DNA from 3 places in the Bradyrhizobium sp. UFLA05-125 genome. Region 2 is predicted to be linked to each of the others. Evidence: predicted binding sites of a transcription regulator. Region 2 holds the regulator's gene; each other region holds the start of a gene.
The links. The regulator PhoB, encoded in region 2, activates phosphate uptake and scavenging genes when phosphate is short. The targets are predictions, from matches to a motif close to TGTCATNNANCTGTCAT.
Positions count from the first base shown of each region.

Region 1: the regulator PhoB is predicted to act here: its motif matches at 2,414-2,430, upstream of phnC (phosphonate ABC transporter ATP-binding protein).
Region 3: the regulator PhoB is predicted to act here: its motif matches at 1,915-1,931, upstream of pstS (phosphate ABC transporter substrate-binding protein PstS).

Region 1 covers NZ_JBANBJ010000062.1:22,164-26,311, reverse strand. The annotation lists gene SO156_RS34930 (DUF1045 domain-containing protein) at 1-487, opposite strand, end outside; gene SO156_RS34925 (alpha-D-ribose 1-methylphosphonate 5-triphosphate diphosphatase) at 507-1,700, opposite strand; gene SO156_RS34920 (transferase hexapeptide repeat family protein) at 1,697-2,365, opposite strand; gene phnC (phosphonate ABC transporter ATP-binding protein) at 2,541-3,350, shown strand; gene phnD (phosphonate ABC transporter substrate-binding protein) at 3,405-4,148, shown strand, end outside.
Region 2 covers NZ_JBANBJ010000006.1:44,460-48,607, reverse strand. The annotation lists gene SO156_RS09095 (aspartate aminotransferase family protein) at 1-96, opposite strand, end outside; gene SO156_RS09090 (GcrA family cell cycle regulator) at 552-1,064, shown strand; gene phoB (phosphate regulon transcriptional regulator PhoB) at 1,148-1,855, opposite strand; gene phoU (phosphate signaling complex protein PhoU) at 1,870-2,586, opposite strand; gene pstB (phosphate ABC transporter ATP-binding protein PstB) at 2,598-3,416, opposite strand; gene pstA (phosphate ABC transporter permease PstA) at 3,413-4,148, opposite strand, start outside.
Region 3 covers NZ_JBANBJ010000003.1:232,590-236,737, reverse strand. The annotation lists gene SO156_RS06235 (RidA family protein) at 54-530, shown strand; gene pstS (phosphate ABC transporter substrate-binding protein PstS) at 819-1,868, opposite strand; gene SO156_RS06225 (cation:proton antiporter domain-containing protein) at 2,066-4,148, opposite strand, start outside.

The DNA of each region.
Region 1 (4,148 bases), on a different contig from region 2:
CCCAGCGATCGAGATAGTCGCGCTGCCGCTCGGGCAGCCCATCCGGGTTGCGCCTCGCGCGATCGTTCGCCGTCAGCGACGCGCGGAACGCATCGAAATCGCGCACGCAGTCGGCGGCAAGCTGGGTCAATTCGCTGACGGGCTCGGACGGGATCACCGCAATGAAGCCGCTGATGGAATCCACGATCGGACGAATCACGGGAATCGGCCGCGGCTTGCTGGCAAACGCTGCGCACGCCGCAACCAGCTCGGCCTCGGTCTTGCCGCCCGCCAGCGCCATCGGCGCCTTCAGCGTGCCGTGAAAACCGTATTTGCGGGGATCGGCCGTGACGTCGTGCCAATCGGCTGCAAGATGCAGCGCTTCGGCAGGGAAAGGCAATTCACGGCCGCTATGGGCATCATAGCCAAGCAGCTCGGCGCCGAAGCGCGACAGCATGCTGTCAGCATCGGCGGCATAGTAGATCGCGTAGCGGGGAAAATCGGTCATCGCCTCAGGTATAGCGGGTTCAGACGGTGGCGACAGCTTCACGCGGCGTCGCGATTGAGCCCAGCAGGCGCGTGCCATCGGTGAGGTAGACGAGCTTGCCAGCGGCGATCACCGCGACCACCCGCGGCCGCAGCGGCACGGTATCGTCGACCAGCAGGATGTCGGCGCGCTGTCCCTCCTTGATCATACCGCGATCGGAGAGGCCTGCGGCCTCTGCCGGGGCTTCCGAGATCAGCTTCCAGGCCTGCGCCAGTGGAAGCACGCCATCAGCGGCGAGCCGGAAGGCGGCGAGCAATTGCGCCGGATAGTAATAGTCGGAGGCCAGCACCGAGCAGAGCCCTTTGGCGATCATGTCGGACGCCTTGGTCCAGCCGGTATGGCTGCCGCCACGCACCACATTCGGCGCGCCATAGATGATGGCGTCGCCTGCGCTTGCTGCTTCCCGCGCGGTTTCCTCGTTGACTGGAAATTCGGCGATCGTGGCGCCCATGTCACGATACGCCTTGCGCATCGCCGGCGTTGCGTCGTCATGCGAGAGCATCCGCACCTCGGCCGCGCGCGCCGCGGCAGCAAGCCGCGCAGTCGTCGCCGGGACGTCCGCCGCGCGAGCGGCGATACGGCCGACCAGCTCTTCAAAAGCCGTGTCGGACAGTCCGGTCCGGTCAACCAAGCGGCCGCGCTTGTTCGGCTTTGCCAGATCGCGGATGGTCGCAGCCATGTGATCGTTGAAGGCGAACAGATCGATCCGTCCTTCGGCGAGCCATTGGCCGATCTCGTCCTCTGCATCGAGATTGTAGGTCTCGTGCCGTAGATGGAAGCGGGTGTCGGCAGCCAATTGCGGGCGTAGCCGCTCGATCGCCTCCAGCAGGCGCCGCGCATTGTCGCCAGAGCGCAGGCCCGGTTCCCACGACCATGTCGTGCCATGGAAGACGGTGGTGATGCCGTTGCTGACGACCTGCCGGTCGCTGTCGGCGAGCGCCACGTCGATCGGGAAGTCGACGCCCGGGCGCGGCATCATCTGCCGCTCGAAGGCATCGCCATGCAGGTCGACGATGCCCGGCAGGAGCAAAAGATTGCGGGCGTCGATCGCAAGCGGTACGCGACCGCGGCCGCGGTCGATCGCTGCGATGTCCTGTCCGGAAACGACGAGTGAGGTTTCGACGATCTCCGTGCCGATCAGGGCCCGGCCGCCTTCAAGGAATATTTCGGTCACGCGAGGACGCTTCGCTTGCTGGGAGAGGATTGGTTGGCAACGATCCGTGCTTCGTACTTTGCGAGGAAATCTTCAATCCCGAGCTTGCGGAAATCAGGCAAGGCCTCACGCAAGCTTTCGTGATCCCAGTCCCACCACGCGAGCCTTGCCAGGCGGCCGGCGATCTCGTCGGAGAACCGCCGCCGGACCGGGCGGGCCGGATTACCTGCGACGATCGTGTAGGCGGGCACGTCCTTGGTGACGATGGCACCTGCGGCTACCACGGCGCCGGTGCCGATATTGCGGCCCGGCAGCACGATCGCACCGTGGCCGATCCAGACGTCATGGCCGATGCGGACGTGATGCTGGCGCCGCCACTCGAAGAACTCGGCCTCGTCGCTCTCACCCGGAAAATAGGCACTCGCGCGATAGGTGAAATGCGCCTGGCTGGCGCGCTGCATCGGGTGATTGCCGGGATTGATGCGCGTCATCGCCGCGATCGAGCAGAATTTTCCGATTGTCGTGTAGGTGATCTGGGAATCGTTCACAACGTAGGAATAGTCGCCCATCGTCACCTCGTGCAGGATCGTGCGCGCGCCGACCTCGCAATAGGCGCCGAGCTTGATCTCGTGCAGCTTGGCGGTGGGATCGATGGTCGGTTGGACCGAAAGCGCTTTGGCGACCATGGTGCATCCGTCAAAAGGGGGGGAGGGATCTCGTCTTCGAGCGGCTTGATGACGATGTCATGACGCAGAGATGACGGGGGACGAGGTGCGTAGGATCGCCGCACCGCAGTGGCCCTGTCACACAAATGTAAAGTGGCGGCGTTAGCGGTGGCCCCAGCTAGTTGGGAGCCCCTGCATGCTGGTGCTTGAAGGTCTGACGTGCCGCTTCGGCACAAAAGCCGCGGTGGATGGTGCTTCGTTTGAGATCACCCCCGGCGGCTTTGTCGGCGTGATCGGCCGTTCCGGCGCTGGCAAGTCGACCTTGCTGCGGACCATCAATCGCCTGGTGACACCAACAGAGGGACGCATCCTGTTCGACGGCGTCGACGTCACCGCGCTGCGCGGCAAGGAGCTGCGGCAATGGCGCGCCCGCGCTGCGATGATCTTCCAGCAGTTCAATCTCGTCGGCCGTCTCGACGTGCTCACCAACGTGCTGATGGGACGCCTTGCCGCGATGCCGGCCTGGCGCTCGCTCACTCAGACCTGGCTGGAAGAGGACAAGGCGCTGGCGATGTCGGCGCTGGAGCAGTTCGACATGGCCTCGCTCGCGGCCCAGCGCACCGACCAGCTTTCCGGTGGCCAGCAGCAGCGCGTCGCGATCGCCCGCGCGCTGGTGCAGCAGCCCGATCTCATCCTAGCCGACGAGCCGATCGCCTCGCTCGACCCGCGCAACACCAAAATCGTGATGGATGCGCTGCTGCGCATCAACAAGCATTTCGGCATCACCGTGATCTGCAACCTGCATTCGCTCGATCTGGCGCGCAGCTACTGCGATCGCCTGATCGGCATGGCGGCGGGCCGCGTGGTGTTTGACGGCGCGCCGTCGGCGCTCACCGAGCACGTCGCGCGCGAGCTCTACGATCTCGAAGCCAGTGAAGTCATGGGCGGCACGCCGCTGCCCGCGCCCGAAGGTGTTCCGGCACTCGGCACCGCTGCCGCCGCCTGAGCGGCGACCCAAGTTTTTTTGTGTTCACCGCGTTCAACCGATCAAGAGGGTATCATGATCACTCGTCGCATCGTCCTTGCCGGCGCCGCCGCACTGGCTTTCTCCGCTTCCGCTTCCGCCGAGGATTGGAGGGCAAAATATCCGGAGATCACCTTTGCGGCGATCCCGGCCGAGAACGGCTCGGGCACTACCGAGCGCTACGCCCCCTTCATCAGCTATCTGTCCAAGGAACTCGGCATCAAGGTCACGCTGCGTGTTGCAAATGACTACGCTGCCCTCATCGAGGGCCAGCGCGCCGGCAATATCCATATCGGCTATTACGGTCCGGCGTCCTTTGCGCGCGCCCGCCTCACCGGCGTGAAGACCGATGCCTTCGTCATCGACGTCAATTCCGACGGCTCGAAGGGCTATTACTCCGTGTTCTACGTGCTGGCGAAGTCGCCGTACCAGAAGATCGAGGACCTCAAGGGCAAGAATCTCGGGCTTGTTGACCCGAATTCCACGTCCGGCAACAACATGCCCCGCTTCAAGCTGAACGCGATGGGCATCGATCCCGATGCCTACTTCTCCAAGGTGGTCTTCACCGGCAGCCACGAGAACGCCGTTCTCGCGCTCGCCCAGGGCACCGTCGACGTCGCCGCCAATTGGTGGAACGCCGATGACGACTCCAACCTGACCCGCATGCTCAACAAGGGCATGGTAAAGTCGGCCGACGGCACCGTGATGAAGAAGGAGGACTTCCGCATCATCGTGAAGTCCGACCTCATCATCAACGACCCCTATGCCTATCTCAGCGAT
Region 2 (4,148 bases):
ACTGGTTGCGACCAGCCAGCAGCCTTCGCCGCGCTCGAAGCCGAGCTCGGCCCTGGCGAAAACGGGAAGCAGATGCGTCGCGGCGCTCTTGGTCATGGCGGTCACTTGGATGTTGGGGCCGGCTGAGGCTGCGTTGCGCAGCGCATCATTGACCTGCCCGGAAAACGAAACGTGCCGCCTTTTAAGGGCGGCACGTGTCACCATTTTATGCTTGGAAAAACCGCTGTCAATGCCGCCAGAAGGCCGTGCGAGGCGCGCGGCCCGTAGTCTTGCGGTGGCGATTTTGAGAGTTTTTTAAGACGGAACATGTGGACGCGGAGCCGCAGACTCTTGCGCGGGAGTCACGCCATATTGTAGCGTTTCTCCTGTCAGATACGACATCTCGTGCAGCAGTTCTGATCCTCTAAGTCCTCATGTACCGGCGTAACGTTCAGGTGCGTTTTTCGCGCCCGGCGAGCCTTAAGGGATTCTGACGGCACGGGTTTTTCGAGGCTTAGACATCGCCACGTGGCCCCAAGGATTGGCTGGCGCGCGGCGAGGGGAAGGGTGCAATGACGGTTTTGACCTGGTCCGACGATCGCGTCGAGCAATTGAAAAAGCTCTGGGAAGCCGGGCTTTCGGCCAGCCAGATCGCTGCCGAACTCGGGAATGTGACGCGCAACGCCGTAATCGGCAAGGTGCACCGGCTGGGCCTGTCCGGTCGCGCCAAGACCCCGTCCTCGGCGGCTCCCCGGCCGCGCAAGGCACGCCCCGCGCAGCACATGATGCGGGTGAGCCGGCCGATCTCGCGCGGCAACACCGCCCTCGCCCAAGCCTTCGAGGTCGAGGTGGAGCCCGATCCCATCACCTATGACAATGTCGTACCGATGAGCCAGCGCCTGTCGCTGCTCGAGCTCAACGAAGCGACCTGCCACTGGCCGGTCGGCGATCCCTCGAGCCCGGATTTCTTCTTCTGCGGCGGCAAGTCGCTCTCGGGCCTGCCCTATTGCGCGCAGCACTCGCGCGTCGCCTACCAGCCGGCGGCGGATCGTCGGCGCGCACCGGCTAAGCCGGGAACGCGCTGAGTTCAGCCACAAACGACAACGTCCCGGCGCAGGGCCGGGACGCCTGATCGAGAAACGTCAGCGCGCCATTTGGCGCGCTTTTTTTACGTTTGCTCAGCCTTCGCGAAACGATCATCCAGCGCGTAGCCGGCGCCACGGACCGTGCGGATCGGATCCTGCTCGCGGCCGAGATTGAGCAGCTTGCGCAGACGGCCGATATGGACGTCGACGGTGCGCTCATCGATATAGATGTCACGGCCCCAGACGCTGTCGAGCAGCTGCTCGCGCGAGAACACCCGGCCGGGATGCTCCAGGAAGAACTCCAGGAGGCGATATTCGGTCGGGCCGAGGTCGATCGGCCGGCCGGAGCGGGCGACGCGGCGCTTCTCGCGGTCGAGCTCGATGTCGCCGTAGGCGAGTATGGTCGCAAGCCGCTCGGGGCTTGCACGCCGCAGGAGGCCCTTCACGCGTGCGAGCAACTCGGGCACCGAGAACGGCTTGACGATGTAGTCGTCGGCGCCTGTCGCAAGCCCGCGCACCCGCTCGCTCTCCTCACCGCGCGCCGTGAGCATGATGATCGGCAGCTGCTTGGTCTCGGGCCTGGCGCGAAGCCTGCGGCACAGCTCGATGCCGGACAGGCCCGGCAGCATCCAGTCGAGCACGATCAGGTCGGGGATGTGCTCCTTGAGGCGGGTGTCGGCGTCGTCGCCGCGCATCACCGTCTCGACATCGTAGCCGTCGCCTTCGAGGTTATAGCGCAATAGCTCGGTCAGCGCTTCCTCGTCCTCAACAACCAGAATGCGTGCGCCCATGGCGTCGTCGCTCCTTAAGTGTTCGGCACGGTCGTGGCGAAGGTGGTCATGTCGCCCTTCGGACGCTTGTCCGCGATGGCCTGACCTTCGATCATATAGAAGACGGTCTCGGCGATGTTGGTCGCATGGTCGCCGATCCGCTCGATATTCTTGGCGCAGAACATCAAATGGATGCAGAACGAAATGTTGCGCGGATCCTCCATCATGTAGGTCAGGAGCTCGCGGAACAGCGAAGTGCAGATCGCGTCGACCTCCTCGTCGCCCTTCCACACCATCATCGCCGCTGGCAGATCATGCGCGGCATAGGCGTCCAGCACCGACTTGACCTGCTGCTGCACGAGGTCGGTCATGTGCTCCAGGCCGCGGAACAGCTTTAGCGGATGGAAATCGGTCTCGAGCGCGGCGACGCGCTTGCCCATGTTCTTGGCGAGGTCGCCGATGCGCTCCAGATCGGTCGCAACGCGCATGGCGCCGACGATCTCGCGCAGGTCGACCGCCATCGGCTGGCGGCGCGCGATCGTGAGCACGGCGCGCTCCTCGATCTTCTTCTGGAGCGCGTCGATCTCGGCGTCGGTTGCTACCACGCGCTGGCCGAGCGCGACGTCACGGCGGATCAGCGCATCGACGGAATCGACGATCATGCGCTCGGCAAGGCCACCCATCTCCGCAACGAGCCGCGTAAGCTCCTGGAGGTCGGTGTCGAAGGCCTTTGCGGTATGTTCAGAAGCCATTTCCTGTCTCCTCAGCCGAAGCGGCCGGTGATGTAGTCCTGGGTACGCCGGTCGCTGGGCGACGTGAAGATCTTGCTGGTCTCGTCGAACTCGATGAGCTCGCCGAGATACATGAAGGCGGTCTTGTCGGAGACGCGCGCCGCCTGCTGCATGTTGTGGGTGACGATCGCGATCGTGTAGTTCTCGGCGAGCTCCTGGATCAGCTCCTCGACCTTGGCGGTCGAGATCGGATCGAGCGCCGAGCAGGGCTCGTCGAACAGGATCACCTCGGGGCGCACCGCCACGGTGCGGGCGATGCAGAGACGCTGCTGCTGGCCACCGGAGAGCGACAGGCCGGAGGCGTTGAGCTTGTCCTTGACTTCGTTCCACAGCGCACCACCGCGCAGCGCCTTCTCGACCCGGTCGTCCATCTCGGACTTGGAGATCTTCTCATAGAGGCGGATGCCGAAGGCGATGTTCTCATAGATCGTCATCGGGAACGGCGTCGGCTTCTGGAACACCATGCCGACCCGGGCACGCAGCAGGTTGAGGTCGAGCTTGGGGTCGAGGATGTTGGTCTGGTCCAGCATCAGCTGACCGGTGGCGCGCTGCCCCGGATAGAGATCGTACATCCGGTTGAAGATGCGCAGCAGGGTCGACTTGCCGCAGCCGGACGGGCCGATGAACGCCGTGACGCGGTTGGTGCCGAGCGTCATGTTGATGTTCTTCAGCGCGTGGTGTTCGCCGTAATAGAAGTTGAGGTTGCGCACCGTCACCTTGGCCGGAGCCTCAGGCAGCGTCGGCGAGGCCTGACGCCCGGTGGAACCTACGGAAACGGACAGATCGCTCATTTTGCAGTCCTCTCGGCGCCAAGAATGCGCGCGCCAATGTTCAGGGCAAGCACGGTCAGGGTGATCAGAAGCGCCCCGCTCCAGGCCAGTTGCTTCCAATAGGCGTAGGGGCTCTGAACGAAGTTGTTGATGGTGACCGGCAGGTTCGCCATCGTCTTGTTCAGGCTCAGGCTGAAGAACTGGTTCGACAGCGCGGTGAACAGTAGCGGCGCGGTCTCGCCGGCGACGCGGGCGGTCGCGAGCAGCACGCCGGTGATGAGGCCGGAGCGCGCCGCGCGGTAGGCGATCCGCTTGATCACCAGCGAGCGCGGCAGACCGAGGGCGGAAGCCGCCTCACGCAACGCGTTCGGCACCAGCAACAGCATGTCCTCGGTGGTGCGCAGCACGACCGGGATCACGATGACGGCGAGCGCCAGCGCGCCGGCGATCGCGGAGAAGCCACGCATCGGCACCACCACCGCGCCATAGATGAACAGGCCGATGATGATCGAGGGCGCCGACAAGAGGATGTCGTTGATGAAGCGGATCACCGAGGTCAGCTTGTTGTTGCGGCCGTATTCGGCGAGATAGGTGCCGGCGAACATGCCGAGCGGTGCGCCGATGCCGACGCCGATCACGGTCATGATGATCGAACCGATGATGGCGTTGCGCAGGCCGCCTTCGGTCGAGCCCGGGGGCGGAGTGTCCGCGATGAAGATCTGAAGGTTCAGACCGGTGATGCCGTTGTAGAGC
Region 3 (4,148 bases), on a different contig from region 2:
GATTGAGGATCGAATGAAGCGGCGGGAGTTCAGAGCGCCAAGCGGAGGGTGAAATGAACAAACTGCTCAACACTGCGCTCACGTTGGTTGCTACAGGTGGGTTCGCTATCTCGTTTGTCGCTCCGGTACCGGCGGAAACCGAACAAGTTCACTTCTACAACTCGCCTGCGGCGGCAGCGGCGAAATTGCCATTCAGTCAGGCCGTACGGGTTGGAGACGTTCTGTATATGTCAGGGGCAATCGGCGTTTTGCCGGGCAAAATGGAGTTGGCTTCGGGTGGGATAGAACCGGAAACGAAGCAGACGATGGAGAATATCGGAGAGGTCTTGAAGGGAAACGGCCTGACTTTCGACGACGTTTTCAAATGCACCGCAATGCTCGCGGACATGTCAAAATGGGGTGCATTCAACAAGGTTTATGTGACGTATTTCAAACCAGAGCATATGCCCGCGCGTTCCGCGCTGGGCGCTAACGGTTTGGCTTTGGGTGCCCAAGTAGAGTTGGAATGCTGGGCGTTCGCCCGCAAATAGGTGGTTGGTCGGATGCGATCACTCTGACGCTGGATGACCGCTTCTGGCCCATGACGTCGATCCCGGAAGTGCTCGGTATGGCCGCTGTTGAAGGATAACCGGGCCACTTTGCGAAAGCGCGAGGTCCACGACGCGTGGTGCAAGATCGTGGTGTGTTGCGGACTTGCCGATTGGTGCGGGTGGCGGGCTGCGGCGACACAGCGCCACGGGAGGCAGTAATGCCATCGTCATCGGCCGTGCCGCGGCGCTTAAGCACAGAGCACGCGGTGCTCCCACGCGCCTCAGATGTCATTGCTTGCTGGCTGCCGATGCCGACATCGTGGCGGCTTGGAGGCTCTGCTGCCAATACAACTCGATTTGCTGAATCAACGCGGCCGGCAAGGGAACGTAGTTGAGCATTTCTGCCTGGGATCTGCCGCTTTCCAGGGACCAGCGAACGAAGTCGACGGTGGTTTCCGCCCTCTCCGGCGACTTCGGTTGCTTGTGCATCAACACGAATGTCGTGGCCGTGATGGGGTATGCATCTTCCCCGGGAGCATTGGTGAGAACGAGATAGAAATCTTTCGCCGTCGTCCAGGCTGCGCTCGAGGCTGCTGCCTGGAATGATGCGGCATTGGGGCTGACGAAGTTGCCGGCGCTGTTCTGCACCGCGCCGAAGGAGATCCTGTCGAGCCGTTGCAGCGCGTAGGAATATTCAAGGTAACCGATCGAGCCGGGGACCAGACTGACGAGCGAGGCGACGCCATCATTGCCTTTCCCGCCCAGCCCGAGTGGCCACTCGACCGAGGTGCCCTCTCCTACGCTCGCCTTCCATTGCGAACTGACCTTCGAGAGATAGTTCGACCAGTTGAACGTTGTCCCGGACCCATCGATGCGATGGACGACGGTGATCGACTTGGCCGGCAGCTTCAGATCAGGGTTGATCGCCTGAATGGCCGGATCATTCCATGATCTCAGCCTGCCGAGGTAGATGTCCGCGAGCATCTGCCCTGTGAAGCGAATCTGGCCCGGCTTCACGCCCTCGATATTGACGACCGGAACGACGCCCCCGATCACGATCGGGAATTGCATCATGCCGAGTTTCTCCAGCTCTTTCGGATCGAGCGGCATATCGGTCGCGCCAAAATCGACGGCTTCCTTCTTGATCAAGCCGACGCCGATGCTCGAGCCCACCGCTTGATAAGTGACGGTGTTGCCGGTTGTCGCCTTGTAGGCGTCGATCCATTTCGCCATCACGGGCGAAACGAAAGTGGAGCCCGCACCCCTGGTCTCGGCGGCCAGGCTTTGGGTCGCAATGACAAGAGCGGTGAAAATGAACGGTAGCCGGAAAAGCGCCATCATGGACTCAACCCTATCAAGTCGAGCAAGCAGCACGTGTGGCATATGTCACAAAAATGTAACAAAAACGAAATGTCGGCGCCAGCAAATTTCGCACTTCACTTTGGGTCCAAAGTGGCCCCGCTTGTGAGTGGCCGCCACACGCACGGGTTGACCAAGACTGGTGAGCCCGACCTGGAAGCCGCCGAGGTGAAGTCCTAGGCTTTCTCTGCGGGCGTCTGGCGTGCCTCTCCACTTGATACCAGAAGCACCGAAACCTTCGACTGCCTGAGCACCGCATCAGCAACGCCGCCCAAGGAGAGACGATCGGCCTGGATGCGGTCGACGCCCATGACCACGAGATCGACATCGGTGGTATCGATTTCCCGGAGGATCGCCGCCTCCGGCGCCCGGCTCACGCGCAACGTCGTTGTGATGTCGACATCGTAACGGGCGGCGAGATCGCTGGCGTCCTTCAGAATGCCTGCCTCCTGGCGCAATCCGCGCGACGCACCGCGCTGCGCGCCCTTGTCCCGGGTCGTCGCCACATAGATCACGCGGAGCGAGCCTGATCCCGCCTGCGCCAGCGCGACCGCGACTTCCGCGCCGCGCTTGGAGACGCCGCTGCCGGAGACCGGAACGAGAATGTTGAGTGCGTCGGGCATCGGTTGCTTCAAGTGCTTGCCCTTGGCTGCCACGATCGCAAGCGGTCCTTCGAACTGCGCTGCGATGTCTTCGACCTTCCGATCGAAACGATCCTTGGTCGCGGTGACCTTGTCGACGCCCACGACCAGCAGGTCAAAACCCTTCCGCGCTTCGTCGGCGATGGCCTCGCACAGCTCCGCCCGCCTGGTTCGCGTGATCACGTCGACATGGCCGCCCTCTCCGCTGCCATCGCCGGCCACGGCTTCGGCAGCTTTCTTCACCACGGCTTCGTGACTCTTCCCTTCGCCGGCTCCCTTTTCCTTTTCTTGTTCCTCCGCTCGTCGGCCAATATGCAGCACCGTGATCGGCAGGCCGCGCGTGCCGGCGATCAGGCCCGCGATGTGGGCAGCAAAGGTGGCATTGACGCTCTCGTCCAGCGCCAGCAAGGGCCGCTCGAGATTGGCCACAAAACCGCGTTTCTCGAATTCCTCGCGCTCCAGCCGCTCCCTCTCTTCCTTGTTCATCGGCAGCTTCGACAGCGCCGCGCGCAGCATCGGCGGCATTGCCATTGTCGTCACGATCGCCATCGTCACGATCATCGTGAACAGGTTCTGGCTGAGCACGCCGATGGAGAGGCCGATGGTCGCGATGATGACCTCTGTCGAGCCGCGCGCGTTCATCCCGCTCGCGAGCGCCAGCGATTCCCGGTAGCTCAGACCGCCTACGGTGCCCCCGACAAACGCGCCGCCGAACTTGCCGACGCTCGCGATCAGGACGAGCAGCCCGGTGAGCATCAGCAGATAGGGATCGCGAAGCACCGAGAGATCTGCGCTGAGGCCGGCGAGACCGAAGAACACCGGCATGAAGAAGCTCGAGATCAATCCGCGCAGTCGCTCGTCAATCTGCCGGGTCAGGATCGGGGACTCCCCGACCAGGATGCCGGCGACGAAGGCGCCGAGCACGGTGTGCACGCCTATCAGATGCGTGATCAGCGCCATGGCGCCCATCAGCAGCAGGATCACGGTAATAACCGGCGCGGTGCTGACGAGGGTATCGTTGGCCCAGCGGATGAGCTGGAACACCAGCCGCCGGCCGACGGTGAAGCTGACGGCGAGGAAGGCCAGCGTACCGATCACGGCCTTGGCGACGGAAGCGACATCGAGCGTGCCTTGCGATGCGAGGCTGAAGATAACAGCGATGATGATCCAGCCGATGGTGTCGTCGATGACGGCGGTCGCGACGATGATCTGGCCGACATTGCGGCGCATGAAGTTCATCTCGCGTACGACCACGGCCACGATCTTCACCGACGAGATCGACAGCGCCGTGCCCATGAACAGCGATGCCACCAGCCGCTGCTGCGGATTGGGCAAGAGCGCATCGGGCAGGAATTCGCCGAGCGCGAAGCCGCAGGCGAAGGGAACGATGATGCCGGCAATCGAGATCACGATCGCCGCCTTGCCAATCTTCCTGACCAGCTTGAGGTCGGTCTCCATGCCGATCAGCAGCAACAAGAGCAAAATGCCGAACTGGGCGATGCCATCGATCATCGCCTTCTGCTCCGGCGTCTTCGGGAAGACCGCCTGCTGCGCCTCGGGCCAGATCCAGCCGAACAATGACGGCCCGAGCAGGATGCCGGCAAGCAATTCGCCGATC